Regions from separate parts of the Paenibacillus sp. MMO-177 genome, predicted to be linked through region 1. Evidence: predicted binding sites of a transcription regulator. Region 1 holds the regulator's gene; the other holds the start of a gene.
The links. The regulator NrdR, encoded in region 1, represses ribonucleotide reductase genes. The targets are predictions, from matches to a motif close to AACACNATATATNGTGTT.
Positions count from the first base shown of each region.

Region 2: a site for NrdR is predicted at 10,053-10,070, ahead of WFK81_RS10915 (adenosylcobalamin-dependent ribonucleoside-diphosphate reductase). Genes of this name have one in related genera too.

Region 1 is NZ_JBBCUR010000005.1:200,500-216,303, forward strand. Features, by position in the region: gene WFK81_RS19095 (beta-galactosidase) at 1-1,251, opposite strand, end outside; gene WFK81_RS19100 (helix-turn-helix transcriptional regulator) at 1,353-2,192, shown strand; gene WFK81_RS19105 (OsmC family protein) at 2,349-2,894, opposite strand; gene WFK81_RS19110 (MetQ/NlpA family ABC transporter substrate-binding protein) at 2,944-3,834, opposite strand; gene WFK81_RS19115 (methionine ABC transporter permease) at 3,910-4,578, opposite strand; gene WFK81_RS19120 (methionine ABC transporter ATP-binding protein) at 4,575-5,360, opposite strand; gene WFK81_RS19125 (LLM class flavin-dependent oxidoreductase) at 5,592-6,923, shown strand; gene WFK81_RS19130 (alpha/beta fold hydrolase) at 7,059-8,900, opposite strand; gene WFK81_RS19135 (TetR/AcrR family transcriptional regulator) at 9,130-9,747, opposite strand; tRNA gene WFK81_RS19140 (tRNA-Ala) at 10,397-10,472, opposite strand; gene WFK81_RS19145 (VOC family protein) at 10,807-11,190, opposite strand; gene nrdR (transcriptional regulator NrdR) at 11,263-11,730, opposite strand; gene WFK81_RS19155 (alpha/beta-type small acid-soluble spore protein) at 11,848-12,072, shown strand; gene WFK81_RS19160 (lytic transglycosylase domain-containing protein) at 12,151-12,717, opposite strand; gene coaE (dephospho-CoA kinase) at 12,714-13,310, opposite strand; gene ytaF (sporulation membrane protein YtaF) at 13,358-14,062, opposite strand; gene mutM (DNA-formamidopyrimidine glycosylase) at 14,176-15,039, opposite strand; gene polA (DNA polymerase I) at 15,339-15,804, opposite strand, start outside.
Region 2 is NZ_JBBCUR010000002.1:1,142,131-1,157,934, forward strand. Features, by position in the region: gene WFK81_RS10865 (ABC transporter permease) at 1-413, shown strand, start outside; gene WFK81_RS10870 (ABC transporter permease) at 403-1,242, shown strand; gene WFK81_RS10875 (DUF3817 domain-containing protein) at 1,410-1,700, opposite strand; gene WFK81_RS30970 (hypothetical protein) at 1,871-2,008, shown strand; gene WFK81_RS10885 (OsmC family protein) at 2,734-3,156, opposite strand; gene WFK81_RS10890 (amino acid ABC transporter ATP-binding protein) at 3,180-3,926, opposite strand; gene WFK81_RS10895 (amino acid ABC transporter permease) at 3,948-4,592, opposite strand; gene WFK81_RS10900 (substrate-binding periplasmic protein) at 4,684-5,580, opposite strand; gene WFK81_RS10905 (TetR/AcrR family transcriptional regulator) at 5,621-6,253, opposite strand; gene WFK81_RS10910 (AAA family ATPase) at 6,606-7,148, opposite strand; gene WFK81_RS10915 (adenosylcobalamin-dependent ribonucleoside-diphosphate reductase) at 7,397-9,991, opposite strand; gene WFK81_RS10920 (DEAD/DEAH box helicase) at 10,279-12,093, shown strand; gene WFK81_RS10925 (YqhG family protein) at 12,090-13,022, shown strand; gene WFK81_RS10930 (hypothetical protein) at 13,175-14,065, shown strand; gene WFK81_RS10935 (YqzE family protein) at 14,062-14,250, opposite strand; gene WFK81_RS10940 (N-acetylmuramoyl-L-alanine amidase family protein) at 14,408-15,115, shown strand; gene WFK81_RS10945 (divergent polysaccharide deacetylase family protein) at 15,080-15,804, opposite strand, start outside.

The DNA.
Region 1 (15,804 bases):
ATCCATTCCTTCTACTTGCGGCTGCATCTGAAAGGCGTTAAATTGATCGTGCGAATGAAGGATAACCGCTTCGCTCTGTACTTTTGTCCTTTCTAAGAGAGGAGCAAGTTTCTGTACTTCTTGGCAGAGTCCACGGTATTCTTCAAACCTCCTGCCGGGTACATTACTATGGTCAATCAGCCCGTGCCAGAATTGTTCTGCTCCCGACGGAGCGCTGCGCCACCGGAAATGCACAAGCGCATCCGCTCCACGTGCAATGCATTGCCAAGCAAAGGCTCGTATAAATCCAGGATGCGGTGTACGCCACATCGGCATCCAGCAGCCTGGGGGACCGCTAATTGTCTCCATGATCCAGAAATTCTGCCGTTTGATTCCGCGCGTCAAATCCAAGGTCAATGCTCCGCTATATCCACTTGAAACATCCTTTTCCGGACTCGTGCTCGGATAATAATCAAGGGAGACAAAGTCCAGATTCTCACAAAGTTTGTAGTAATCCAGGCTCATCGGATAGCTCCAGATGTTGTGTGTAACGAAATGATTCGGACAATGCTTCTTCAAGATGTTCAATTGCAGTTGTTGGAACTCGACTACCGAATCGGTTTCAAAACGTTTGTAATCCAGTAAATACGATGGATTTTTATGCTTGGTGCCTCCTAGCGGGGTAGTGATTTGTGACCAATTGCTGTATTCCCCGCTCCAAACGACAGTCCCCCATTCTGAGTTGACGGCTTCGATAGAACCATACTTATTTTGCAACCAATCCCGGAACCGCGAATTGCAATGATCGCAGTTGCACTCATGCAGACCGAACTCATTATCAATCTGCCATCCTACGACAGCTGGGTTATCCGCATAGTGAAGCGCAAGTTTTTCCACTATTAAGGTCGAGTAGTGTCTCATTGAAAGGCTATTATAACATCGGTGTCCCCGAACTCCGGGATAGTGCGGATGCAACTGTGCATCACGCGGCAGTACATCTGGATACTCATGGACAAGCCAATTCGGAGGTGTACAGGTCGGTGTTCCGATGACAACCTGAATACCGTGTTTTGCAAATGTATCGATTGCATCATCAAGCCACGTAAAATCGTAACAGCCTTCCGTGGGCTCTAGTCTAGACCAAGCGAATTCAGCAACACGAATCAGGTTAACGCCTGTATCCTGCATGAGCTTCGCATCTTTTTCCCACATGGAACGATCCCAATGCTCCGGATAGTAATCCATCCCCATTCTCATCTGATAATTCTCCATTTCCAATATCATTATTTTGCTTGCATTTTATCCAATAGGCTAATTATATTATTTATAAAAAGAGCATTAAATCACATTTTTTTGATATGCATATCACAATTATGCTATTTGGAGTGAGATCTTTGCGCATTAATCACTTTGTTCCTGAGCCACGATTCGAACGCTTTCTCTGTTACCCGGAATCATTTGGCCACTACGCAAACGAGACAGAGCACTACGAGAACCGACCTAATGGACTCACCACTTACAACTGGCATATCGTTCGGTCTGGCAAGGGATATGTTCGGATTGGAGAGAAAACTATGGAACTGAACGGTGGTACCGGTTTTCTTTACGGTCCAGGTGTGCCACAGCAATACTACGCTGACAGCTTTGAGCCATGGGATATCAGGTGGGTTCATTTTACGGCTCGCGGTTTAGGCACACTACTGCAAGGACGGGGGGATCGAGAGCCTTGGCTCTTCTCGTGGGAAGGGGTAGAACGGCTGGACCTTTTGTGGTCAGAATTGTTAGATTTCCGCATGCCTCCAATGCAGGAAGGAGCAGCTAGATTATCTGCCATTACTTATGAAATGATCGCTTTAATTGTCCAGCATGCTGAGACTCTTGAAGGCATCCCTAAACCTGGAATGCGGGACAGGCTAACTGAGGCAGCGGAGTGGATACGCTCACACTGCCGTGAGCCGCTCACGCTCGAGCAAATGTCATCGCAAGCTTGCTGTAGTCCTTCGCATTTCAGCAGGCAGTTCCACAGCTTAATTGGGAAAACTCCGATTGAGTATTTAACGGAATGCCGTATTCTCCAATCCAAGAACCTGCTGGTATCGACGAGCATGACCATAAAGAATATTGCGGAGCTTGTCGGTTTTGCAAACAGTACATACTTCATTCAGCGGTTCCGAAAGTTAGAGGGGATGACCCCGGAACAATTCAACAACTAACAACTTTTTGAAGTGGGTAAGACCAGACCGCTTTAAAACCAATTTAGCAACTTAGTAAAAACAAAGAAAAACCCTTGATTCACAAGGGTTTTGAGTGATTTTGTTATAGTGGAGCCAAGGGGGATCGACACTTCAAATATGGTCTGGAAATGGACTCTACAACACTGTTACTGAGCTTAGACGACTGATTTCCAATTGCCCTTCAATTTGCTGAGGGTTGCGAAGCAGGTTAAAGATCGGGCAAACCTGTTCGATCGCTTGATGGAGCGCCTGCAATGTTTCCTCTGACTCTTCGGAACCTATTATCAATTTGTAGCGAATGTTATGAGGGTAAATCGGGATATGCTCGTAGCCCGGACGACCCGCTAGCGGGTGCATCTCCCCGGTTACTTCAACTTCAAGCGAGTGAAGGGACACTTGTCTTTCAGCAGCTTGAATTAATGCGATGTGCGTCAAGCAGCTTCCCAGCACCCCAAGCTGAAGCTCTGGCGAAGAGGGACCAAGATTATAGCCCGCGAAATCCGGTGGACTGTCGCTTATGACTTGGAAATCACGAATTCGGATTTCCCGAACACCGCTTCTTCCTGACGCTCTTACCTTAGCACTGATAGAATTAACTTGATCCGGCTGTTTTTCGGCTTGAACTCTACGCGCTAGAAGGGCTTCCCTTTTCTGTTTCAAGTATTCATTTAAGGTTCCCATGCTTCTACTAACCCCTTTCCTATATAACAAATTCAGTTTGAACTGAAGCTTAGAACGCAGGAACAACCGCTACTCCGTATTTATCTTCAATAAATTTCTTAACTTCCGGTGTTGTTAACGCGGCGTCTAACTTCTTAATCTCATCTCGGTTCTCGTCCCCTCTTCTTACAACGATGACATTCGCGTACGGCGAATTTGAGTCTTCCCTAAATAGTGCGCTCTGCGGATCGATTTTGGCCTCGAGAACCAAGTTTGTATTAATGATCGCTCCGTCCAGATCCGGGAGAGATCTTGGCAATGTAGCGGAATCAGCTTCTACGAATTTGAGTTTTTTCGGATTGTCGATGATATCCTTCGGAGTTGCCTCGTAAGTCGTCAGCCCGTCTTTGAGCTTGATCAGACCCTGCTGCTGCAGGAGAACGAGAGCACGATATTCATTGGATGGATTGTTCGGAATGCCGATTTTGGCTCCTTCTTTGATTTCGTCCTTGGATTTGAGCTTGCTCGAGTAGAAGCCGATCGGTTCCACATGCACTTTCGTCGTTACGACGAAGTCGTAGCCCTTCTCGTCTTTGACAGAATCCAGATAAGGAACGTGCTGGAAGTAGTTGGCATCGATCTGCTTTTCCTGCAAAGCCGGATTCAATTGCCCTTCATCGTCGAGGACTTCGATCTCCAGATTAATGCCTTCCTCTTTTAGCTTAGGCTTGATGAACTCCAAAATTTCGGCATGAGGCACGGCTGCCGCTCCGACTTTTAACGTGACTTCTTTAACCGGCTCGGAGGCGGACGGAGACGGGCTGTCGCTTGGACTTTGATTAGCGGAGGCTTGCGGAGAACTATTGCCGGAGGACCCGTTGTTATTCGAACCGCAAGCAGCGGCGATCAAGCTCACAACAAACAGGAAGGCAAATAGGACGACCAATCTTTTCTTAGACATTTTCTCTCCTACTTTCTATTTATAAATTTGTGATCTTATTGAAACTTCAAATCGCTCTTTCCAGGCAAACCAGGATTATTCGAGCTTATAACGCCTGTTGTGAATAGACTTTGCAATCCCGTCGCCGGTCCACTGAATCGCTTGAATCAGAAGGATGATGACCAAGACGGTGGCGAACATGATATCCTCCCGGAATCGTTGGTAGCCGAAGCGAATCGCTAGACTTCCGAGTCCGCCAGCCCCAATAGCTCCGGCAACCGCCGTTAATTCGGTGATCCCGATGATGGCAATCGTTACGCCTCGTACTAGCGCAGGCAGCGCTTCGGGAATGAGAACCCGGAAGATGATCGTAACCGGCGAAGCGCCAACTGCGATTGCAGCTTCAATCTTCCCTGCACCCACTTCCTTCAACGAATTTTCCACAATTCGTCCCAGGAAAGGAGCAGCACCGATCGATAACGCAACGATAGCCGCTGTTGGACCAAGCGACGTTCCTACGATCAAACGCGCTAAGGGAAGCAGCAGCACGATCAGGATAATAAACGGAATCGATCGGATGCCGTTTATTAGGAAGCTAATCACCTTGTTGATAGGTACGGACTGTAGGACATGTCCCTTGTCTGTTACAACAAGCAGAATACCAAGGGCCAACCCTAATAGAAGGCCGAAGAAGGATGACCAGACCACCATATAAAGTGTCTCTCGAAGAGCTTCCCATAGGAGTCCGAATAAATCGTTTTTCATATACCCTCTCCCAATCCTTCAATTAAGCCTCTTCTACTACGATAATGCTCCAGAACGCCTACGAATCTTCGCGCGGTATCGCTCTCCGGATTCAAGAACAATTTGGCGACCGGACCGGTCTCTACGATTCTCCCATTCTCGATGACGGCCATACTATCGCATATATGCTGGAGCACTTCCAATTCGTGAGTAATAAGCACGATCGTCAGCTTCAACTGGCGGTTAATGTCCTTTAGCAGTTCCAAAATGGAATAGGTCGTCTCTGGATCAAGAGCCGAAGTCGCCTCATCGCTTAGAAGTACATCTGGATCATTCGCGAGCGCGCGGGCAATACCAACCCTCTGCTTCTGACCCCCGCTAAGCTGAGCCGGATATGTATCTTCCTTGTCGGTCAGCTTAACCAAGTCAAGTATTTCCCGGACACGCTGCCGAATTCGCTCCCTTGGATGACCTGCTACTACGAGCGGAAACGCAACATTCTGATACACGGTTTTACCGTCTAGCAGATTGAAATGTTGAAAGATCATGCCGATCTTCTGCCGTGCCTTGCGTAGTTTACGACCTTTCAACTGCGTAATATCGTCGCCTCCGATCCAGATGCGCCCCGAATCCGGTTCCTCCAGTCGGTTCATACACCGGATCAACGTGGATTTGCCAGCTCCGCTAACTCCGATAACGCCGAAGATTTCCCCTGTGGCTATCTGTAAATCGATGCGGTCCAGCGCTGAGACACTTCCTTTTGTCGTCAGATAGGTCTTGCTCAGTTGCTCCACGAGAATCAAATCGTCACCTCCTCATACAAAATAAAAAAACTAAGCCCTTCCCCCTTCTTCGAAGGGAGAGTACTTAGTTTCCAGACATCTGGTCAACTTAATGATCCGTATTAAATTCACATTATTCCGATATGCTTTTATTAACTTAATCCATTTTTCATAAGGTGTCAATATCTTCCCAAAAAGGAAACTTATAATTATACTATTCACATAAAAATACTTATATTTGGGAGGCTTATCATGAGTACTGCAACACGCCAAATGAAACTGTCGGCTTATCTAGTCGGCACCGGAATGCATGTCGCCTCATGGAGATTACCGCAGGCTATCGCCGGTGCCAGCATTGACATCGATTACTACAAGAAGCTTGTAAGAACTGCCGAAAAGGGTAAATTCGATATCGCATTTCTAGCAGACAGCCTAGCGATCAACGAAGTTTCTCATCCCAACATTCTTAACCGTTACGAGCCGATTACCCTTATCGCCGCTTTGGCGGCCAGCACAGAGCAAATCGGCATTGTCGCCACAGCATCCACCTCCTACATCGAGCCTTTCAACCTTGCTCGTCTGTTGATGTCCGTCGATCATATTAGCAAGGGTCGTGCTGGCTGGAACATCGTCACGACCCGCGATTTATCAGGCAACACTGCGAGAAATTTCGGTGCCGAAGAACATCTTGAGCATGGATTCCGCTATCGAAGGGCCAGTGAGTTCCTGGAAGTGGTGCTGGGATTGTGGGATAGCTGGGAGGACGATGCTTTTATTTACGACAAGGAGAGAGGAGTGTTCTTTGATCGCAACAAGCTTCATCGGCTCCAGCACAAGGGAGAGTTCTTCTCTGTAGAAGGTCCTCTGAATATCAGCCGTTCCCCGCAAGCACGCCCCGTACTCGTTCAAGCCGGTGTCTCCAATTCCGGGCAAGAACTCTCTTCCCGGATAGGAGAAGTCATCTTCTCTATCAAGTACGATTTCGATGAAGCGAAGGCATATTATGATGCCTTCAAGAACAAAGTGGCTGCTGCCGGACGGAATCCAGATCAAGTTTATATTCTGCAAGGCATCTCTCCTATTATCGGCTCTACGGAAGAAGAAGCGAGAGAGAAGAGAAGCCGGCTAGAGTCCCTCATTCCCGAAGAGACAGGCATCGGTTTTCTATCCGATTATTTCCAAGGCTTCGTCGATTTCAACGGCTTTTCACTAGACGACCGTGCCAAAGATGCCGGACTAGATCGCTTACCGATGACCAAAACCGATTATTTGAAGCATCAGCCGATTATTTCCCGGATAAATCCGACACTTCGCGAGGTTTACTCCCTGCTCACCGGATCGTTCAGCAGCGACCATCTGGTCGGTACCCCGGAGAAGATTGCCGACACTTTAGAATATTGGTTCCGAAACCGCGCTGCTGACGGCTTTATGCTGATGGCGCCTTCGTTACCTGACGGATTGGAGGATTTCGTCGAGCAGGTCGTCCCCATTTTGCAGAAGCGAGGCTTGTTCCGATTGGAGTACACCGGCTCTACCTTGAGAGAGCATCTTGGCCTACCGTTTCCGGCAAACCGTTATGCTTGATTTCGCACTATCGTCGCTGACATTTAAGTTAACTGGTGGCTGAAAAATTAACATCAAAGACCAACAAAAAACAGCTCGTTCCTAATCGGAGAGTGAGCTGTTTTCGTTCTTTAAAATAGTCCGAAGTATATGCTTCTATGACAACTCAAGATCCAATACTTGACGAAGCCACTCAGCCACCTGATGCGGAGCTTCCAAAGGGTATTGATGACCATAGGGGATGAAGGTTGTATCGATGTGCTTGAATCGTTCCGGAATATGATGTGCTGCATCCCGGTCACCCCAATGGATTCGTACTTTTTGGGAGTTCCATAATTCAGGTTTTAGCTGGAAAGACTGGACTTGCGTTAACGCTGACATGACCATTGCGTTGGTAGAACGAATTCGGGCCGACTGCAGATCATGAATGACGTAGTCCGAGTAATGATCCAATCGTTCGCTATCCGCGATAAAATCATTGGCTTTCAGCAGTGTTTTTTTGAACGCGGAGCGAGATATAAGTTTCATAATCGACCTGGTAACACCAGCATATTTATATTTGGGATGAATGGGATGCAGTACGGGCTGCAATAGCAAGAGTTGCCTGATCTGCTGCTCAATTCTTTCCATGACCTTAGCAGCGATTAGTCCGCCGAAGGAATGACCAATCAAAATAACAGGGCGATTCAGCTCGTGAATCATTTCGATCACAGCCTCTACATAGCCGTCCATCAGAGAAGGATGATGATGACGCGGTGAATGACCGAATCCGGGAAGGTCCACCAGCCAAGTATTGACATCATTCAATTGTTTCGCTATTGGAACGAAACAATCGGCCCCGCTGAATGTTCCGTGCAGAAAAATAACCGGTGTACCGTGATTCTCTTTTTCCAACGAAATCAGTTTGGATCTTCTGCGTTGCACGAACCCTTCGTGGTGCTCGGATGAGGGGTGGCTTAACCGGAAATCAAGATCGGCGATTACGTAGGGAAGCGTGGTCGGAACAACGGATGTCCGTACCCCATTCTTGCGCTCAAGTTCAAACTTCGAGGTAACCGGGAATTCCGATTTCACGAGAAAATCCATCGATTCTTTGGGAATTCCCAATCGCTTGCCGATGCCAAGTCTTAATAAAGACTTCAACAAAGCAAGCGGAATTGTGCCGAAAGGCGGCGCCGCTCGCATCTCTATCGCAATTTGCCTGATCAATGAACGGATCGACGGACTATCCTGCTTGGGATCCAATAAAAAATACGTATTACTGGCAAGCTCCTTTGTTTGCACTAAGTTAACAATGAATGATGCGACATGATCAATATGTACCATCGGTAGCCAGTAGTCCTTGCCTCCTGGAACGAGTGGCATAAGATTCCTTCTCACAGAATCTACCAGTATACTAAGACCTCCAATCTGCTCCGTAATTCCCGAGTAAGAATGGCCGATGACGGTACTGGGATTAACCGTGGACAGCGGAATGCCTAACGGTTTTAGTGCTTTTCGTATATAGGAGTCCGCTTGAAATTTCATCTTCTCATACGGGGGAGATTTCTCAAGAACGGCATCCAGATTGTGAATAGCATTTTGCTCGTTATATGGACTCATATAGCCAACAACATGAATGAATTGCTTCAATCCTTTCTTCATATGGATTTTTTCGGAAAGTTCGGCCAATTCGATGGCAGGATTAAGAAAAGCTTGCTCTGCCTCAGTCTGGCTTAACTCAATATTCATGGGACCGCCCGCATGAATTATAATATCGGAATTTTGTATTCGTTTGTAATCGTTCGCGGATAGCCCTAATTTCGGTTTCGACAAATCTCCTATTACTGCAGTAACGTGTTGCGCCTCAAGCAAATGTAACCGCCCGAGGGTATGTTGAAAGCGATCAAGACTTCGCACGAGTACAATAATGTCGTGATGTTTGGATATTAACTCGGCAAGAATATGGCTGCCGATATAACCCGTCCCGCCAGTCAGGAATATTTTCAATTGAATCATCTGCCTTTCGATTCATTTAATAGTACTGAGTAGTGCTAGTTAGTGCAAAAAAAATGACTTAAGTAACTAATCACTTAAGCATCGAAGCAAAAGCTTGAATAAGATTCTGAGCTACCGATATAACCCGTCCCGCCAGTCAGAAATATTTTCAATTGAATCATCTGCCTTTCGATTCTTTAATAGTACTGATCAGTGCTAGTTAGTGCAAAAAAATGACTTAAGTAACTAATCACTTAAGTATCGAAGTAAAAGCTTGAATAAGATTCTGAGCTAGCATTGGATTGTTGGTGGCCTTGGTTAGGAATAGAGCTCCTTCGATGGAGGTGACAATCAATGCCGCTGTCTCATGGACGGGCAGATTCCGGCTCAATTCTTTCTTTTCTATGCCTTCTTCCAGCAGCTTCTCAACAACTTGTAGTTGTTTATCGAAGAATGCTTTTATTTTAGCTCTCGCTTCCGAAGAGGAATGGGAAGTCTGCGTATAAAGTGTCAGGAACGGACATCCACCAACATAATCGATTTGTTCATTATCCTCCGTGAGGATTCGAAATAATCGCTCCATTTTTGCAGGAATGGACATGTCTTGCGTCAAGGTACGGGATATTCGTTCTTCATATCGCGAGATCAATTGGTCGACAATTGCTAACAGTAGTTCCTCCTTACTTTTATAGTGGTAATAAATGTTGGTTTTTGAAACTTTGCTGAGGGCAACAATTTCGTCCATGCTTGTCACTTGAAAGCCTTTTGTTAGAAATAAGGTCGATGCGGTCTGCAGGACGATATCTTTGTTTGAAATGCTTGATCTTTTGTTTGTCATATTGCTACTATATAGTACTATAATATACATGTCAAACACTGGATGTTATTGGAAATGATGCTCGAACATTATGGGGTTCGCTCTTTCGCCAACAACATTGCCAAAACAAAAAACACGCCGGATTCGCGTGTTTGAAGTTTATGTATGGTGGAGCCAAGGGGGATTCCGACTGCGCAATACTTGTCTGCTCATCACGGGATGTCCGAATCTCTTACTGAATAGCTGACGATGCTTACTCAAACGAAGACTCTTAGCGGTAGATTCAGACACCGTGCTCCTGCATTGGATGTTTTAGCTCCGTAGTTAATCATTCATTCCGTCCGCGCGGACTGAACCCGGGTTCGCCCCCTTGGAAAGCACCACCGTAATAAACAGAAAACCACGTCCAATGACGTGGTTTGATTGTTTATTATGGTGGAGCCAAGGGGGATTCCGACTGCGCAATGCTTGTCTGCTCATCACGGGATGTCCGAATCTCTTATTGAATGGCTGACGATGCTTACTCAAACGAAGACTCTTAGCGGTAGATTCAAACGCCGTGCTCCTGCATTGGATGTTTTAGCTCCGTAGTTAATCATTCATTCCGTCCGCGCGGACTGAACCCGGGTTCGCCCCCTTGGAAAGCTCCACCATAATAAACAGAAAACCACGTCCAATGACGTGGTTTGATTGTTTATTATGGTGGAGCCAAGGGGGATCGAACCCCTGACCTCATCGCTGCCAGCGATGCGCTCTCCCAGCTGAGCTATGGCCCCGGACAAGCAAAATGATAGCACAGTCATTTCCACGCTGTCAATCATTTTGCTCGCCTTTTTTACAATCGCTTCATTTAGCCGAATCCCTGTATCGTAAATCTCTTGTTTTCGACAATGCGCTTTCTTGTCTCCTGCTCGTTTCGTTGTACAATAAACGCATTGCAATTCGTCCAATTTTTCGCATGAGGATCGGCAGTCTTCACAAGCTGATCGTGTACCCTGACGTCAGCGCTGCCGAATTCCTTACTGCCCAGATCCTTAAACTTAGTATGAGGCGCTTGCTGGCGATGATCATTCTGAAGCGGCTGTTACCCACATAGCCGTATGCAAGAAATTATGTATAATTCGATACTTCCACCAGATTATCATCCGGATCGCGAAAATACACCGAGACTATGGTTCCTGCAGCCCCTGTCCGGGGGACCGGCCCTTCTTCGATTGGCACATCGCAAGCAGCCAAATGGCGAATAACCTCATCCAGCGGCGTCTTCGTAATGAGGCAGAAATCCGCTGAGCCCGGACGCGGATTCCTTGCCTTCGGTTCAAATTCTTTGCCCGCTTCATGCAGGTTGAACTTCTGCCGGCCGAATAGCAACGCCTTTCGGTTATCGCCAAAGACGATGACCTCCATATTCAGCACCTTTTCGTAAAAAGCCGCCGTCTTCTCAATACTGGCCACGGTCAACACAAGATGATCCAAGGCTTCAATTTTTAACATGTTCCCACTCCTCACTTGTTATAGATGCAAAAATAGCCCTTCCCATAAAGGGAGGACTATTCGCGCACAAAATTAATTGTTCATTGGATGTTTGGATAACAAGCTGTTCAGTTCTTTCATGAACATGTCGATGTCCTTGAACTGTCTGTATACGGAGGCAAAGCGAACATACGCCACCTCGTCAACCGGATACAGCTGGCTCATCACGATCTCGCCGATCTCGCGGCTTTCGACTTCCGCGAGCGCTGTTGTCCGGAGCTCCTTCTCCACTTCGGAGACGATGACCTCGAGCCGTTCGACCGAGACAGGACGTTTCTCGCATGCACGGATTAAACCGCGCAAAATTTTATCGCGGCTGAACTCCTCCCGGCTGCCGTCTTTCTTAATCACAATAAGCGGAGTTTCCTCAATCATCTCGAAGGTCGTAAAACGGCGGCTGCATTTTTCGCATTCACGCCGTCTGCGGATGGACTTGTTCTCGTTAGCTGGCCTGGAATCAAGCACTTTCGTACCGGCAAAATCGCAGTAAGGGCATTTCATTTTTTTCACTCCTTCCGAATCCTGTTTTTATTTCAAAAGAAATTTCCAGTCGTTACCTGAATGAAGTTGCGAATTCCGCACATAATACATTTACCAACCGCAAGGAGGTGAACATCAATGAGCTCGAACAACAACAGCAACAGCAACCAACTGCTTGTACCACAAGCTAACGCAGCACTGGACCAAATGAAATATGAGGTCGCTCAAGAGCTGGGTATTACGTTGTCGCAAGACGGTTACTACGGCAACCTTCTTACTAAAGACGCAGGTTACATCGGTGGTAACATTACTCGCCGCCTGGTGCAAATTGCAGAACAATCCCTTGCTGGCCGCCAACAATAATTTCATTAGTCATGTATAACAAAGGCTTTGGTTGTTCGTCCTGAAGCGGCGGACAGCCAAAGCTTCTTCTTGTCCAAGTTAAATAACAGGATAAAGATCTTTGTACTTATTATAATAATAAATAACGCGTTGTACATAGTGGCGGGTTTCCCCATAAGGTATTTGATCCGTTGTCTCCAGTTTTCCATCCCATTTGCCCGAATCCAGCCATTTTCTGACATTGCCGGGACCAGCGTTGTAAGCTGCGATAACGGCTACCGTATTCTGCTTGAACTGTTTGTGCAACGACTGCAGATACCATGCCCCAACTTCAATACTGACATCCGGCCGGTTCTGCAGCATATCTCTTGTGACATTCTTGAAATCTGCCTGCTGCACGATCCAGTCAGCCGTATCTGGCATAATCTGCATGAGACCTAGCGCTCCTTTTTTGGAGACTTGTCCGGTTGAATAATTCGTCTCCGTCCGGATAATTGCCGCAATGAGATGCGGGTCAACACCATAATTCGATGCGCTTGCGCGTATGTCTTCCTTGTACTGAATCGGATACATCATCCGGGCAAGCCAAGTGGAATTAAGAAATAAGACGCCAATGAAGCCGATGAGCAGAAGAAGCAGCACTCTTTTTCGAATCAGCCACTTCATGGCAAACCCTTGATATTCCAAAAATCGTCCACCTGCCGCCTTGTTTCGTCAAGTGAACCGCTATTATCAATAATCCAGTCCGCACGGCTTCTCTTCTGCTCAATATCCATTTGAAGTCCAATGCGTCTTTCCGCTTCTTCCTCCGCAAGTCCATTTCGTTCCATCAGCCGTTTCAACTGAAGCTCCCGGGGAACATACGCGACCATAATCCCGTCATACAGCATTTCTTGGCCCGTCTCAAACAAAAGAGGGATATCCGCAACAACCAATTGCCGTGGATTCTGCTCTTCATATTGTCTGATCCTATGCTGCATGCGGTTTCGTATTGCCGGATGCAGGATATTCTCAAGCTTCGCCAGCAAATCGCGGTTGTTAAACACGATGCCGCCTAATGCCTTCCTATCCAAAGTTCCATCCGTATGTATAACAGCTTGTCCAAACGCAGAGGCGACCGCCTCTAAAGCCGGTTCGCCGGGCATAACAACTTCTCTCGCAACCTGATCAGCATCGACCAGCATCGCACCGCGTTCTACCAGCATGGCAGCAACGGTGGTTTTGCCGGTAGCGATTCCGCCGGTTAAACCGATCTTCATTAGCTTTCACCCCATTCAAGTAAATCCTGCGTATTGCCAGTGTAATTCTATAACAGCTTTAATATGCCGATTATGATTAATAAAATGCCCGGAAGCACCGACACCGCCTGCATGCCTTTCCAGTTCGAGAACCGGAAGCCGAACCGCATTCCGCCAAGCAGGAATAAAGCACTCGCCGCAGCAATCATAATGGGTGTCAATAAAGGAGATAATCCGATCATTGCCGCTCCGATTCCGGCGCCAAATGCGTCAAACGACAAGGCTACGCCAAGCATTAACGCTTCTGCCGCGGAGATCGTTCCCGACTTATCCACGTCGGCGGCTTGAGGAGTCCGCAATATTTGTATAACCAATCCCAAGCGCTTCAATTCAACGATCACGACAAGAACAGGATGTGTTCGGTCAACCTGCTCCTGATCGGCCACCGCCGGACGATCCGCATCACCTTCGGCCTGACCCTCGGCAGCTTCCGCTTCACGGCCGCTCCGCCTTAGCTGCAACAGCGCCCATGTACCAATGCCCACAAGCACAACCGCTCCAATCAGCTTAGCCACAAAAGGCGACAAATACCCCGTAATCCATGAACCAACCATCATCGATAAAAAAATGACCAAACCTGAGCAACAAGCGATAATGACAACCGACAAGAGCGGTATTCTTATTCGCCGCAATCCGTATGTCACGCCTACTCCGAAGCCGTCCACGCTGACGGCAAAAGCAAGCACCAGCAAAGAAGCAAAATGCGCGAACACCCCGCAGCCCTCCCCGCAAACCGGATGTCTCTAGCTGCGCCGACGCGCTTTTCTAGACATCCGCCTATTGTTCGTAACAACAATAGCATATGCGGGGAAATCGTTACGGTGCATTAAACCTGCGGGACAGCCTTTTTGCGTGCCTTCGGCAAAGGCTGACAGCTGGCGCAGGTATGCGTCCCTCTACCGCCTACAACCGATTTCTCGATTAATCTGCCGCAGCTTGTGCAAGGCTCGTCTTTTCTGCCGTACACGAGCAGCTGGTGCTGGAACATCCCCATTTCACCTTGCCCGTTCACGTAGGATTTGATGGATGAGCCTCCTGCCGCGACAGCCTTCGCGAGAGTCGATACGATCGCCTCATGGAGACGTATCCATTCCGCCTTTTTCAAGGAATCGGCCGTCCGTTCCGGATGAATGCCTGCAAGGAACAAAGCCTCATCCACATAAATATTGCCAAGCCCGACGACATATTCCTGATTTAGAAGAAGCGGCTTGATTAGGCCTGATTTTTTTCCAAGCAAACCTCTCAAGACATCCGCTGTAAAAGCTTCATTCTCCAGCGGCTCGAGACCAAGCTTGCTTAGCGGCTTCATCTCGAATTCCGTTCCCGGCTCGAACAGATGCATGGTGCCGAATTGGCGTACATCCTTATATCTCAGATCCGTTCCGTCATCGAAGTGGAACAGAACATGCGTATGAAGCTCGACTGGCTCGTCGCTTGGGAATACGCCATAGCGTCCTTCCATCCGAAGATGGGAGACAAGCACGAGACCGTCCATGACAATTCTCAAAAACTTCCCGCGACGCTCAACCGTTTGGATCGTCCGGCCGGCAAGCGCCATTTCGAACGCCTCCGGTTCCGCCGGGCGTTGTATGATACGAGGCAGCTTCACTTCTACCGAAGCAATTCGCTTGCCTGCGACTAATTCGATTAATGTTCTTCTGACCGTTTCAACCTCTGGCAATTCGGGCATCGTTATTCACCTCAAACCCATTATACCTGATTCGGCTGGGCTGCGGGACGGGATAGTTTTGTCAATCCCGTTGCTCAGGCGAAACTTTCGCGCCTCACTTGGCATGGCATTAGCCATCCCAAGCTTAATCATCGCGAAACTTCGCTTTGGACGGATAGTTGACAATCCCGTTGCTCAGGCGAAACTTTCGCGCCTCACTTGGGATAGCATTAGCCATCCCAAGCCCAATCATCGCGAAACTTCGCTTGGGACAGGATAGTTGACAATCCCGTTGCTTAGGCGAAACTTTCGCCAGCCTATTACTTCGCCTCGTACCAGTTGACCCCGTAGTTTACGTCAGCCTTCAGAGGCACGTCCAGCTTCAAGGCGCCAGCCATCACGCTTGGGACAAGCTCCTTCATGAGCTCAAGCTCCTCCTCCGGAACTTCGAATACCAATTCGTCATGTACCTGCAGAAGCATACGGCTTTTCAGCCCGCGCTCGCGAAGCGTCTCATCCATGCGCACCATAGCCAGCTTGATAATATCGGCTGCCGTGCCCTGAATCGGCGTATTCATCGCCGTACGCTCCGCGAACGAACGGAGATTGAAGTTGGAGGCCTTAATATCCGGCAGATAACGGCGGCGTTCCAGCAAGGTTGTCACAAATCCATCGCGGCGGGCTTGCATAACAATATCGTCCATGTACTTGCGAACGCCTTGGAACACCTCGAAATACTGTTCGATAAACCTAGCGGCTTCCTTACGCGTAATATTCAAGTTCTGG
Region 2 (15,804 bases), on a different contig from region 1:
TCATTGGGCTGCTGCTGGTCGGATTACCTCCACTGGGAGCCGGAATTGCGTGGTTGCCCTTATTAGCGCTTGGCGGATTCACCGTTAATTTTATGCTCGGGATGCTTATCGCTTTAAGCGCGTTTTGGGTAGAGGAGACCCGGGGTCTTGAGTTCGTGTACAATAAAATCTTATTTACCGTTGGCGGGATGCTGATGCCGCTGGAGCTGTTTCCGGAGACGCTGCAGAAGATCGGGCACTGGCTGCCTTTTCAGGCTATCGTCTATTTTCCGGCCCGAACGGCGGTTGGCATGTTTCACGGGGAAATTCTCCGCATGCTTGCGGTTCAATGGTTCTGGGCGGCAATGTTTGGGGGAATCGTATGGTTTGTTTATCGGAAAGGGGTGCGGAAGCTGAATGTTAATGGAGGATAACAAGGGCCTGGTAAACATATCGGAGCATGACCAGCCTGGCCGGCTTCGCCGCCTGCTCCTGTTCACGACGGCAAGCTGGAGGCTCAACTTGGCCGGAGCAATGGAATTTCGCTTCAGCTTCCTCCTCACGGTAGGCACGATGATCGTAAACAACATCGTTTGGATTATTTTCTGGGGGATGTATTTCCGGCGATTCCCCGTGCTCAACGGCTGGACGCTGCAGGATGTCATGATGATGTGGGCGGCTGCTGCCGGGGGCTTTGGCATTATGTCCGTCTTCTTCGGCAACGCGACCCGGCTTGCCAGCCTGATTGCTACCGGACAGCTGGATGTCTATCTGGCACAGCCAAAGCCGGTGCTTCTGAACGTTCTAATCAGCCGAATGTCGGTAAGCGCGATAGGCGATCTCGTGTTTGCTTTTTTTATCTTTATAGGGTTCGGAGATGTCTCGCTGCTTGGCATTATCAAATTTGCGGCCGCGTTATTCCTCTCGGGTCTTATCTTTATCTTCTTCTGCGTGATGGCCGGCTGCTTGTCCTTCTGGCTTGGCAATACCGAAGGACTAAGCTTTCAATTATTTAACGCGCTGCTCACCTTTGCCACCTACCCTACGGGGATCTTCAAAGGCTTTGGCCGAATTATATTATTTACGGTGATCCCAGCCGGCTTCATAAGCAGTATGCCGGTATCGTTCATTCGCGAGATCGACTTACCTTTCGTGTACGGGGCTCTTGGCATGGCAGCTCTCTTATGCGCCGGAGGAATCCTGCTCTTTTATAGAGGTTTAAGAAAATACACCTCGGGCAATATGATGGGACTAAGGCGGTAATGGGAACAAAATATTCGACATACGTAAGATATAGATCAAACCACCGGACATGTCCAGGGTTTGATCTTTTTGCTTAAAGCCGCTGCTGCGTTAGAATCCCTAGCCGCTTTGTTTACATTGAGCCGACTGATAACAGGTACGCTGTCGGGTTATTTACACAAGCGCTTCTAAGCTTCTGCTTTTAATCTTCTTTCCAGAACAAACGGTCCAAATGGCAAAAAAGCGGCCAGTATTGCTCCCGCAATGCGGATCATCTTCCATTTGAACAGAACTGCCATCACCGCAATCGCTACCAAATAAACAGAGAATAAGAACCCGTGAATACCGCCCGTAACCGCAACGGCCTCCGGACTATCGAACATGTATTTCAAAGGCATCGCTATTCCCAATAGAACTAGAAACGAGATGGCTTCCAAATAGCTGATCCAGCGAAACCATGTCCGGACAGATTGCTCCATTCCTACACTTCCCTCCCTTGTCTTCCATCGAGTCTATTACGTATGCCGCCTGCACTACGTTTCCGTATATATCAAAAATTCGTGTCCATTCCATGACCAAATATCTCTTTGCTTTTCTTCACGTGGAGCGGATTAACCACAGCGCACGTAACATGCTGTTCTCTTAAAAAATGGGCCAGGTTCAGCCGGTAGTGCCGGTCGGTTCCATGCCAACGATGACGTCCTGGAACCCTTGCTCCGTCGCAAGCTTTCTGAACCAGCTAACGAACATTTCGAAGAAGTTCTTGTCCAAATACGGCTTTGTATAGAGTTCTTGTCTTGAGCTGACGACAAAAACTTCTACACAATAAATAAAAAAAGCCGCTGTTTATGCGACTTTGATTGTATAGATGTTGTTGTCGTCCGACAAGAAAATAGTCTAGTTTTCCCCTCAAGAGTCCAGCCCATTAATCTTTGTTATAGAAGTCTTTTTGTGTACAAATATTTATATTATTGGATAATTCATTATATAATTTGTTTGCTCGAAAGACGATTTCATTCCCAGTCGGGTTATCCCTTAACAGGGTACCGAACAATTCCCGGAATCGGCGGTTATATCGAGCAGCCATTGTAGCTTGTATAAAGCTCCTGTCGACGAATTTGCTTGCAGCAACGAGTGACTCTTTGCTATTCCTCCTATGATTACTTATTAGTTATCTAATCGACGGTCCCATCGGCGAACCGACCAACCTTTTTCATAACAACCATCCCCTCGCTGAACTAAAAGTGAAATACGCTTCCAGTCACCAGAAGTTGCACATAACTACCTTTTACTTAAACAACAAACCGGCAGCGGATCTCTGATCTGCTGCCGGTTTTGCGAGAGTACCTTCTACTGAACACGGGCCTATATAGCTTAGTCGTTGTATGACTCTTATATATTTTCTGTCTCATTTGCTTATCTAAAAGTTCCAATGGCTAATATAATCGGTCTCAATCGTAAATATTACTCACACTGCCAGACGAGAAGGAGGTGAGATGTGGGCGTGCTTTGTTAAGGCCGGAAAACTTCCTGACCGTTTAGAATCAATCTGTAGCTGATGTCGGCTTTCAGCGAATCCGATACGGCACAATATTTTTCCTTGCCCATTTCAATGGCTTTCCAAATCCGGTAATCCGGAATTTCCCCTTCAACGCGGAAAATCAGCTCAATTGCGGTAAAGCCGGTCGGATTCTGCTCTTTCCGGGTGCCGTCCGTTTCGATCTCAAGCGAAGCGATCTGACCAAGGAACGAATCCAGAATCATGGTGATGTCAATGCCGATACAGCCGGCCAGTCCGGCCAGCAGCAGCTCCATAGGCGTCGCGCCTTTGCCGTCGCCGCCGTATTTCGGCGTTGCGTCCATTCCTACCGGATAACCGGAATCCCCGACTGATGTGAACAAACGTTTTCCATTCCATGTTGTCATGACTTTCATGATGATTACCCGCTTTCTGTATTTTAATGCTCCTGAAGTTGATTGATAAACTTTCTGGATCTTTCGGACTTCGGATTCTGAAAAAATATCTCCGGCTCCTGCTCCTCCACGATCACGCCGCCGTCCATAAACACGATACGGTTTGCGACCTGGCGGGCAAATTTCATTTCATGGGTGACGATGACCATCGTCATCCCATCCCGGGCCAGCTGGCGCATAACCTCCAGCACCTCCCCGACAAGCTCGGGATCAAGAGCTGAGGTAGGCTCGTCAAACAGCATGATCGCCGGCTCCATCGCCAGCGCCCGAGCAATGGCCACCCGCTGCTGCTGGCCGCCGGAAAGCCTGGAGGGATATTCGTCCTTCTTAACCAGCAGCCCAACCCGGTCCAGCAATCGTTCGCCGATCTGCACGGCTTCTGCCTTCTTCATCTTCTTCACCGTCATCAGCGATTCGATCACATTGCCAAGCGCCGTCTTGTGCGGATACAGGTTAAACTGTTGAAAAACCATTCCCGTGTGACGACGGATTTCCCGAAAGCCGGCTTGTTTCTTCTTGGAGGGCATGGCCGCCTCCACCCGAACGCCATTAACCTCAAGCGATCCGCCGTCCAGCTCCTCAAGCCCGTTCAAGCTCCTCAGCAGCGTGCTTTTTCCGGAACCGCTTGGTCCTAGCAGAACGACGATTTCTTTAGGGGCTACGCGCAGGTCGATGCTTTTCAAAACCTCTAAACCGTTAAATGATTTGGATAGTCCTGTCGTTTGAATCATGTTTTGCTCCACCTCAAGCCTTTAATATACTTTGGACAGCTGCTTCTCGACCGCATTCAGAATGGCCGAGAACACCGTGCTCATGATCCAATACATGGCGGCGATCCCAAGAAAGAAAGGCATGTAGACGTAATATTGGGCGATCAGCAGCTGCGCTGAGCGCAGCAGCTCGGTTACCGTAATGGCGGACACCAGAGCCGTCTCTTTCAGCATGCCGATAAAGGTATTGCCCATAGGCGCAATGGCCACCCTGGCCGCTTGCGGAAGAATAATCCTTCTCATCGTCATCCAGCCCGTCATGCCTGTCGCATAAGCGGCCTCCGTCTGACCTTTGGGAATCGACTGAATCGCCCCTCTAAAGGTTTCGGACAGATAGGCACCTACGTTAATGCTCAACGCCACATAGGCTGCTGTCAGCGGCCCCAGCGTAATCCCGTAATCGACAAGTCCATAATAGACGATAAAAATTTGAACGAGAAGCGGCGTTCCGCGAATAATGGATACATATACGCGGGCGATTCCGCGGATCAGCCGGTTACCCTTTAATCGGGCAATCGCGACTACCAAGCCGATAATAAGTCCGAAAAACATGGATATAACGGTAACAAGCAGCGTATAATAAGCGCCTTTAAGCAAGAAAGGCAAGTTATCCCATACCAGATTCATTGTCGTTTGAATCCCCTTTTGATTCCTTGGTTAAAACGAGAAGGCCATGGCAGAATACGCATTCCTCATGGCCTTGTCCTTTTCACTTTTCTTACTCCGCCGGCGGCTCTTCCCCAAACCATTTTTTGAAGATGGCCTTATAGGTACCGTCAGCTTTCATATCGGTCAAAGCCTTATCGAGTGCGGCCAGGAATTCCGGATTGTTTTTGCGGACCGCGATACCCGCCTGGTCGGATTTGATCGCGTCGCCTACCGCTTTAATTTTAAAGCCGTTTTTGTCTACAATTGGTTTCAAAGCGTACAGGTTGTTGATCGTGGCATCGATCCGGCCAGCATTCAAATCCTGCAGGGAAGTAATCACATCGTCATACGTTTTGATCTTGAAGCTCCCAACCTTCGGCAGCACTTCATTCCGCAGATAGGATTCATCGTTTGTGCCGAGTCCTACGCCGATATTTTTTCCTTTAAAGTCTTCCAGCTTCGTGATCGAGTTATTATTCTCTTTTACGATGATTTTAACTTGATTCGTAATATACGGCTGGGTGAAATCAATTTGCTGCTTGCGTTCATCGGTAATCGTAACCTGGCTTATAATGGCATCGATTTTGCCGGCCTGCAGGCTAGGGATTAATCCCGAGAATTCCTGCGGAGCAAACTCGACTTTAACGCCGATACGTTTGGCAGCTTCTTTTGCAATGTCGGCATCAAAACCATCGATTTCCTTGTTGTCATTCAAGAAGTTGTAAGGCGCGTAAGTACCCATTAATCCTACTTTTATAACGCCAGCTGTTTTAACCTTGTTCAATAAATTATCTTCATTTCCGGCATTTGCGGAGCTGCCGCCGCTCGCGGCTTCATTGGCAGGAGACGAGGTTGGCGCATTATTGCTTTTATTATTAGAACCGCAACCGGCCAATGCCAGAACAACGAGCAATACGACGGACAACGTTAGAAAAAGAGTATTTCTGGATTTCTTTTTGGTTAACATGCTTTTCTCTCCTATGTCTTTAATCTGTATAAACTATAAATTAAACGCCAAGCAGACCGAAAAATTCAAACCTGGCAGTCTCAGCGGCAAGCTGCTCAGCCGTTTTGGATTCGATCCCGCTGCCTGGCGGGGCAAACCCAAGCAACCAGCGTGAAATGACGCCTTCGATCAAGCTCATAATCATCGTGGCGCGGAACTCGGCATCGATGGAACCCGGAAGCATCCCTAACTCGATTGCTCTGCGGATGTTAAGAAGAAAGGCATTCTCCAGAGCGGCTCTTGTCTCCCCAATCGCATGACGGATGGTTTCAACGCCTCCACCGCTGCCAAGAATAAGCTCTATTAAATACCGGTTAGACTCCGCAAACCGAAACAGCCTTTCGAGCAGAGCTTCGGAGGCGTGTACCATGTCCTGTACGGACCCTGCTTCCCTCCGGTATCCTTGGCCAATGACGTCAAGCAGCTTTTCCCTTCCCTCTTTCACAAGTTCCAGCGCAATCGCTTCTTTGCTTTTGAAATACCAGTAAAACGTCCCTTGGGCTACACCGGCCTCAGCGACAATATCGGAAATTTTTGTAGCGTGATAGCCGTCCTTAGCAAATCGCTTTAAGGCGATTTGCAGAATATGTTCTCTTCGCTCACTATTGATTTGGGCTTCTTTCTCTCCGTTCAATCTGTTCCCACCCCCACCCGATTGACTAGTCAGTCAGTTAATGATTAAATCCTATAGGTTTTCTATGATATTGTCAAGCATTTATGCATTGCTTTGTTACGCAATCGATATCAAGCGCATAAAGCTTGCTTTATTGTTAGGTTTTACCATTCTGTCAGCCATTATTCTTGCCTATTGAAAAGACCATGTGATATAGCTTCGTCCAGATGATATTCGGTTTACGCCTAGCTTCTTCCCTTCTCGGACGACAAGAACTTCTATACCTACTTGTTAACGCAATGAAGCTGCCGATTGTGCCGGCAGCTTCGTCCTAGTTGCTTAATTGAACTCCCTCTTTCGTTAGTTCAATCACTTATGATATTACCGCTTCATTCTGCAATCTCGTGATAATTTCATCAACGGTTTTTTCAGGGGTTAATTCAGATGAATCTAACCACAGTCCAATTCGAGGTGTTTCATTTCGTAATACACTATCTAACCCTTCAACGGTCCAAACACCATAACCTTTCTTTGAACGAATAGATTCCCTTAACGTAACAACCGACGAGTGCGGGCAAAGCACCACCACATATAGAGGGCGGCTTTCGATATAAGAGATAAAATCATACAGCAAAGGTCCAATGACGACATCTTGAACTACAACCGTAAACCCTGCTTCGTGATACGTCTCCGCGGATAGTGCAGCCAACCGATATCGTAGGCGTAGCTGATCCAATTCTTCACTTCCCGCGTCTGGACGGACTTCTTTACGATTATGCACAATCATTCTTCGGAAAATATCTCCCCGCAAATGCACCGATTTCTCAAATCGTTCGGAGAGTAGCTGCGCCACTGTTGATTTTCCACTTGCCATTATCCCGGTAATTAAAATAATGCTGGGACCTTCCGACAACATAGGAGCGTCATCCTTTTCTTTTTACCTGTATTGTACAGGGAAGAAATAACTGATCAAAGGGCGAATTTCGCCAGTTGACATTAAACAACCATATTTGCGATTGCATAAAACACAAAAAAAAGCCCGAATCCACAGGGGATTCGGGCTTTGACATTATAATCGATTTTAGTGACATTTTATCTTACGAATTGTGACAAAAGATAATACAGCGGACATTTTACACTCACACTGGTCTTTCTTCTTATGAATTAATTACACTTGCTATAGCCGCAGTTGCTGCATTGCTTGCAGCCTTCGATATTGATCAGCGAAGCCGATCCGCAGGATGGACATAGGTCGCGAGAGGTCACCTCGCCGTGCTTGTGCGAATCCTCCGCAGCCGGCGCTGCAGCAAAGGCTAAGGCTGGAGCCGCTTTGACCGGCTCATAAGCAGCCGCCTGCTCGTTGGTACTCTCGATATGAATCTCCAGCGCCTTCGCAACCGCGTCCGCAATTGATTCTACGCGGTTTGCTCCAAATCCGATGGCGCCGGTGCCGCCAATGCCTTTAAGATGTTTGATCAGCAGCTTCACTTTGTTGCCGTGATCACCGTAACGCAGGAACAAGGAGCATACGCGGCCAAGCGCTTCCGCCATTGCAAATACGTCGGAACCTGCTTTGCCTACGTTCAGGAAGATCTCGCCTGGCGTACCGTTCAGGTCGTTAATCGTGATATAGGCCATTCCAAACGGCGTGTTTACTTTATAAGTTGCCCCGCGAAGAATTTGCGGACGGCGTTTGTATTGCTTGTCGAAGTCCTGCTCCGCCTGAGGCGATACCTTGGCGTTAAGCGTCGTATTCAGGGTCTCGAGTTTATCTTCTTCTTTTACCGCTTCCGCTGCCGCAGCGGCTTCGCCCGCCGCATCCGGCTTCGCGTCGTCCTTCTTCGTCGACAATACCTGTACGTCCCGGCTGCCGTCGCGGTAGATCGTGACGCCTTTGCAGCCCAGATCAAAGGCCATCTCGTACAGCTCTTTTGTTTCCTCAACCGTAAAGTCGCTTGGACAGTTCGCCGTCTTCGAGATCGAGCTGTCGACCCAGCGCTGAATCGCTGCTTGCACGCGGATATGATCCTTCGCCGACAAATCCATCGCCGTTACGAAATAATCCGGCAGCTCTTCGCCAGGATGCGCGTCCTTCCATGCTTGCGCGATTGGCACCAGCTGCTTGTCGAAGCCGAGGCGGCTTTGACGGAAATATTCGAAGGCAAAATAAGGCTCGATGCCTGTCGACGTCCCCACCATCGTACCGGTGCTGCCTGTCGGAGCCTGCGTAATGACGGTAACGTTGCGCATTCCTTTAGCCAACACCGCTTCGCCTACCTCCGGGAATTCCGACACCATGTTTTTCATAAAGCCGCTTTGCAGAAACTTCTCCGCGTCAAACGCTTCAAACGAGCCTTTCTCCGATGCGATCTCCGCGGAAGCGAGATAAGCCTCTCGTGCCATAAAACCGTATATTTTATCGAGGAACAGAAGAGATTCCGGACTGCCGTAACGGACGCCGAGCTTGATCATGAGCTCGGCAAGACCCATCGTGCCAAGGCCTACGCGGCGCTCCTTCTTCTGATTCTTCTCATTCTCTTCAAAATGATAAGGGGTTGTATCAATGACGTTATCGAGGAAGCGAACGGACCACTGGGTTACCTTCGCAAGCTCTTCCCAATTCACGTCATGCTTGCTCTCATCGTAAAATTTGGACAAGTTAATCGCCGACAGGTTGCAAACTCCCCAGCCCGGCAGCCCTTGCTCGCCGCAAGGATTCGTGCAAATAATCGGGTTGAAATACCAGCTGTTCGACATCTGGTTGTAGTACTCCATAAACACTACGCCAGGCTCAGCCGATTTCCATGCCGACTCAATAATGGTGTGCCATACATCGCGCGCGCGAACCGTTTTATAATGAATAACCTTCTTGCCCAGCTTCTTCCAAGCCTCCAGATCGCCGTTCCACAGCTCGTCATAATCGGCTTCCTTGGTATCCGGGAATACGAGCTCCCAATCCAAATCTTCCTTCACGGCTTTCATAAACGCATTGCTTACGCATACCGACAGGTTCGCATTCGTCACTTGCCCCATCGTTTGCTTGACGGTAATGAAATCAAGCACGTCCGGATGCCAGTCGTTAATCATCAGCATGAGCGCGCCTCTTCGGCTGCCGCCCTGCTCGATCAGGCCGGTTGTATAGCTGAACAGACCGCCCCAGGATACGGCACCGCTGGAGGATCCGTTAACGCCCGCAACGACAGCCCGTCTAGGACGCAGCGAAGACAGGTTAATCCCCACGCCGCCGCCGCGCGCCATGATTTCCGTCATCTCGGACAGAGTTGTCATAATGCCGCCCCGGCTGTCCTTTGGCGAAGGAATAACGTAACAATTGAACAGCGTCAATTCTTCGCTCGCGCCGGCACCGGCAGCAATGCGGCCGCCCGGAACCAGCTTCCAGTCATCCAGAATGTAACGGAACCTTTCCGACCAGGTACGCTGCTTCTCTTCACTTTGCTCAACGCCAGCCATGGCGCCTGCCAGACGGTCCCACATCTCTTCCGGAGTCTTCTCTATAGTAAGCGTGAGCTTCTCCACGCTGGATGTAACCGTATCCCCGCTTCTTAGCTTTACGGTCACTTCATCGCCGCTGCGACCGATCACTTCCCCAACCTCTTTGGCCGGGAATTTTGGATCATCCTTCGTCAGGACCAGTACGACATCCCCTACTGCCGTATTTTTTGTGTCCGCGTTTTTCCAAGCATAGCGGTCCAAAAATATTTTTTCGCTAAGACCTTCCAATTTCTGCGTCATTGCCATCCGATTGGTCCTTCCTCCCATGTCCCTTATATCGTATACACACCTCTTATCGCATGTGTCGGGCACCATATATTGTGTGTACTGCTTATTATACTATACTACATATCGGTATCCACAGCTGTTTTTACCTATTTCGCCGCTTTTCTCCGCTTACATTGGCCTTTCTCTTTCTATAGCTTGTCTTATCGCTAATTTTACTGCTTATTTACTAAGATTTGATGAAAAAGGCCATACTAGTGACAACTATCTCTATTCGCAAAAAGGAGCTGCCTATCGTGACCTTTACTATGAATGATCAGGCGAATGTGAATCCCGCCTCTACGGAAGCTAATACGGTCCGGCGCAAGCTTCATCCGCTTGTAGACCTGCAATGCGACCGCACCTGGTTCGACGAGCTTCAGAACCGGGTCGCCAAGAATGGTCCATGGGACGATTGGACGCTCTATCAGCTGACGATGGAAGCCGAGCAAGCCAAGCGGGTCGACAGCTTCGAGCAGCTGCAATGCTTACGCACGCTCCCGTCCTTCGAGCCAATGCCGCATCAGGTGGATACGGCACGCAAGGTTGTGCATGAGATGGGCGGCCGGGCTATTCTCGCCGATGAAGTCGGACTTGGCAAAACGATTGAAGCCGGATTGGTCATCAAAGAATATATGGTCCGCGGTCTCGTCCGGAAGGCTCTTATTCTTGTTCCGGCTTCCCTCGTCTTGCAATGGGTGAGAGAGCTGAATTCGAAGTTTGGCATCTCGGCCGTCGCGCAAAAGAAAGAGCATACCTGGCAATACGACGTCGTGGTTGCTTCTATAGATACGGCCAAACGCGATCCGCACCGCGAGATTATTCTGGGCCAGGATTACGACATGATCATTATTGATGAAGCGCATAAGCTCAAAAACAAAAAGACGACAAATTATCAATTTGCGCTCCAGCTTCGCAAAAAATATTGCCTTCTTCTGACGGCTACTCCGATTCAAAACGATCTGGATGAGTTATATAACCTTATTACGCTGCTAAAGCCCGGCCAGCTGGGCGGTCAAAGCGAGTTCGCGGCCAACTTCGTTGTCGACAAGCGTCTGCCGAAAAACGAAGATCAGCTGCAGGATGCGCTGTCCACCGTCATGATCCGCAACCGGCGCGGAGACGGCGGCATATCGTTCACCAAGCGCGTCGTGAAAAACATTCCGCTGGAGCTGTCTTCCGAAGAGAAGGCTCTCTATGACGCGGTTACGGCCTTCGTTCGCGACCGCTACAAGGAAGACGGCGTCGATATGATGAGCATGCTTCCGCTCGTTACGCTGCAGCGCGAGGTATGCAGCAGCCGGGATGCCGTATTTATCACGCTTGTTAATCTGTTCAAGAAAACGGCCGAGGATTCTCCGATCCGTCCGAAAATTTGGGAGCTGGTCGAATTTATCAAGCAGATCAAAGCCAATACGAAAGCCGAAAAAGTGATGGAGCTTATCCAGCAGATTAATGATAAGGTCATCATTTTCACCGAGTACCGGGCATCACAGGAATATTTGCTGCAGTTCTTCCGCGAGCATAACATATTGGCCGTACCGTACCGGGGCGGCATGAACCGCGGCAAAAAGGACTGGATGATGGATCTGTTCCGCGGCCGCGCCCAGGTGCTTATCGCAACAGAAGCCGGCGGCGAAGGGATCAACCTGCAGTTCTGCCACAACATGATCAACTTTGACCTCCCCTGGAATCCCATGCGCGTCGAGCAGCGGATCGGCCGCGTTCACCGGCTTGGACAAAAGGAAGACGTCAAGATCTATAATCTGTGTACGCTCGGAACCATCGAAGAGCATATCGTGAACCTGCTGCATGAGAAGATCAATCTGTTTGAGCTTGTCATCGGGGAACTCGATCATATTCTCGAACGGTTCGAATCGGATGCCGGCTCCATCGAACAACAGCTGGCAAGAATGCTGCTCGAATCCGAAGGGGACGCCGTTCATCTGGAGGAAAGGCTGAACCGCCTGGGCTCCACCATATCCAAGCTTCGTGAAGAGACGGAAATGCCGGAGACGCCTCAAGGGCCAACCATCCTTGCACAGATGACCGAGCTGGGACAGAAAGTCGAGGTGAGACCGTGAATTCGAAGCAGGTTCACAAATACGTACAACGGTTCCTGGAAGCCACCCAATGCTCTATTCTGGAAAAGTCGCCTGCTCACTTCAAGGTTAAGCTCTCCCCCGCGGCCGACCGTGAACTAACGAACCGCCCCTTCTATTGGAGCTTTGTTGACCGCACGGGCTCCGAACCGGAGACGATGACTTACCTGTTCGTAACCGACAAGGAGAAATACGAGGAGGAGCTTGCTGCTCCGGCACCAACACCAGGCCCGGCGACTACTGCCGTGGATGCGGCGTTAAACCGCTCCTTCGGGTTCGTCAACAACAATTTGGCGAACGGTATTCGTACGCCAAGGGAAGACCTGTATTTCGGCTCCCGCAAGCTGGAGCAGCTGTTTGGCGCAGCCAAAAACTCCGGCAGCTACGTGAACCTGTTTCAGGAGCCTGAGCGACGGTCCAGCACTCCGTTCCAATCGACACCATACACCGCATGGCTTGGCGTAAATATGCGCGTCGAATTCGCTTGCGACAGGAAGCGCGAGGAAATTCACAGCTACGGCGTCTCTCTGGCAACGGGACTCGTGGTCGAGAATTTCTATGACCGCCTTAAACATTTGAAGCTGACGCCGCGGCTGCCCTCGAACATCCATTTGACCCGGAACGGACTGTCCTACGCCAAGGCACTGGGTGTTATCGAGACTTCGCTTGAACGCAAGCTCCGAAATTACGACTATACCTGGGCTGCGGATGCTGCGGCAAGGCTGGAGGAAGAGCTCGATAGGATCCGGCATTATTACGATCCGATGATCAAGCATGCGGAAGAGAATGCCAAGGAAGCCATCGAGGAGCAATTCAACCAGCGCCAGACCGAGATCAAATGGCAGTATGAGCCGCGGGTGACGGCTTCCGCCATTAACTGCGGTATTTTCCACCTGGAAGGCATTGAATAGCGACAATCAGACGGCATTCGCAGCAATACGCCAAAAATAGAACAACCGCATTACGTACGCCCGCGACAGGTTCCAACAGCCTTCTGCGGGCTTGTCCAATATAATGAAACCATGTCAGAAACGGATGCAAAAGAAAGAAAGGATGTGCCAGGGTGAAAAAGTGGATTCGACAAACGGTTATAGCCGCATTAGTGGTGTCAACGTTCCTTGTCACGGCTCAAAGCCTTCAGGCGGAATCAATGTCGTCCGTAACGGCTCAACAGGAAACGGAGCTCCAATCCACCGTACGAGGCTGGATGGACGAGCTTGCGAAATTGCCGGAATTCAAAGCGTGGATTCATGCCGAATTTACCGTGTCGCCGCTTGGTCCCGGCACGCATAGCTGGATTGCGATTGTGAAGGATAAAGGTCAACCGGCCGGATACTTGGTTATTCAGGCCAAGGAGAATGGCGGGTTTGCGCTTGGGGAATACGGAACGGGGGAATACTTGTTTGACCGGACAACGCTGCGGCAATCCCTTGCGCAGCTTGAGCTTCACTCTTCCTTGCCTGGTACGAACCAAGCTTTGTATATCCACCCTCTGTTAGCCGTCTGGAGCGTAAACGGTACCGCTGAGGATACGTATCTGGACGGAATGAGCGGGGAATGGGTCCCGCTGCAGCATGCTACCTGGCAAAAAACCGCCAAGTCGGAAGAAAAGCTTGCTACACGTTATGCGCTAGAAGGAAAATCCTTGATCAAGAGAGCCGTAAAAAGCCGCTCGTTTGATCCTTACAGCGAGATGCCATGGCTGACCAAAAAACCGATCGCCGCATCCCCTGAAGATACCAGCATCGTGCTCAAAGCATTAAGTTCCAAAACGCCTCTCCGTTTTACGGCAGAGCGATATAATAAAGAAATGCTTTATGTGTGGTCGGTAACCGGGTATCACAACTGGGGCGACGGCAATGTCTATGCCGCTCTGGAAACAGATGAGCTCGGCAGCAGCACAAGGTATATTCCCCTCAAGCTTCTTGCCGAGCTCGGTCATTTCTATTACTAACGTTCCGTACGTCCCTTCCACCACAACAATAGGCTAGCCCCGCCCCATCCGAACCAGCGCGACAGCCAATGCTCCCTTGCGGCTTTGGCTGTCGCCTTGGCTGCTTTACGTTCGTCCCTCGGCGTCTCGATGTAGTTCACAAATTCCACGGTCATATATTTTATCAGATCATGTCCATTTGCCACTGCCCGATCACCTCTTCGGTTTTTTTGTTACTAGAAGTTTGCCCGGAATGTCCCGATCATAAACATGCATGAGTTTTCCTTCAATAAGCCACGCTATCGATAGCTGCTTTACACGCAAGTCTTGGGCATAATGAAGGAGGAGTTCAAATTGTTAGTCATGCGGGTTGCCGTTTTTATGTTTATCGGCTTGCTTAGTCTTGCGCCGCAGCCGTCAGCTGCCCTGGCCCTTCCGGAAAACAAACAGCAAATCGTACATGCACCTGAGGACGGTTGGACGATGCCTTCGGCTGTCGTGTTGATTGATGCCGGGCACGGCGGAATTGACGGAGGAGCAACAGCCGGAAATACGTTGGAAAAAGATATAAATCTGGCCATTGCCCAGAAGCTGTACATGCTTCTTAATAGTCAGGGTATTCCGGCCGTACTGAATCGTACGGGTGATTATGCGCTTAGCGAAGATAACCGGTGGCATGTGAGCAAATCGCGCCATAAGCGCGATTTGTCGCAACGCCGCCAGTTAACCGATGAGATTGAGACAACCATGCTCGTTAGCCTTCACGTGAACTGGACGAAGGACAAATCCAAGCATGGTCCGCTTGTTCTGCATCAGTCTACCGGCGAAAGCGCGCTTCTTGCTTTTTGCATACAGGATACGCTGAACAGACAACAACACACCGCCTTCTACCCGAGAGAAGGCAAACCTTTCTATTTGCTTCGCAAAGTCGATCAGCCTGCTGTCATTGTTGAAATGGGCTTTATCAGTCATGAAGGCGACCGGACGATGCTTACCAACCCTCGCGAGCAGCTTCGCGTTGCCACGGCGATCGCCTCAGGGATTCGGCAGTATAAATGGATCACCAGATGAAGCAGGAACCAGATCCGACAGCTTGACGAATTGAACTTGGCCGTCTGATTGCATCGCAGGAATGGATGCCTTGAGGACGGCTGCGGTTTTTTTGCCAGGAGGACCCACATGGCCAATAACGATGCAAGTATCATGGGATTCCAAATGCTTCTTCGCAATCGTCATTTGTTTCGATACATGCTGCTCCGTATATACGTCATCAAGGAATACGTTGTTCGCGAGTGCCGGTACGCCAAGCTCTTCCGTCACTTTGGGCACAACGGTCTTGAATGTCGTACGGCTGTCAAGGAAGAATAATCCGCGCTCCTTGCAGACCGAAAGGACGATGCGCATAATCCGTTCGTCAGCCGTAATTTTGGAGCCCATATGATTGTTCATGCCTACCGCATACGGAACGTTGTCAATGGCCTCTTCTACGCGCTTCCTGATCTCGGCATCGCTGAGATCAGCCGTAATGGCACCTGGACCCAGCCAATTTTTTTGCCCTTTATTTGGCTCCATCGGCATGTGCACAATGACATCATGCCCAAGTCGATGCGCTTCTTCGGCGTCCTTTTTGGTCGTTGGCATAAACGGCATAATCGCTACCGTAAATTTAACGGGCAGCTGCAGCATCTCTTCGGTGCCGTTCATCCCGTTGCCGAAATCATCGATTACAATCGCGAACTGTCTTTCGGACTTCGCTTGTT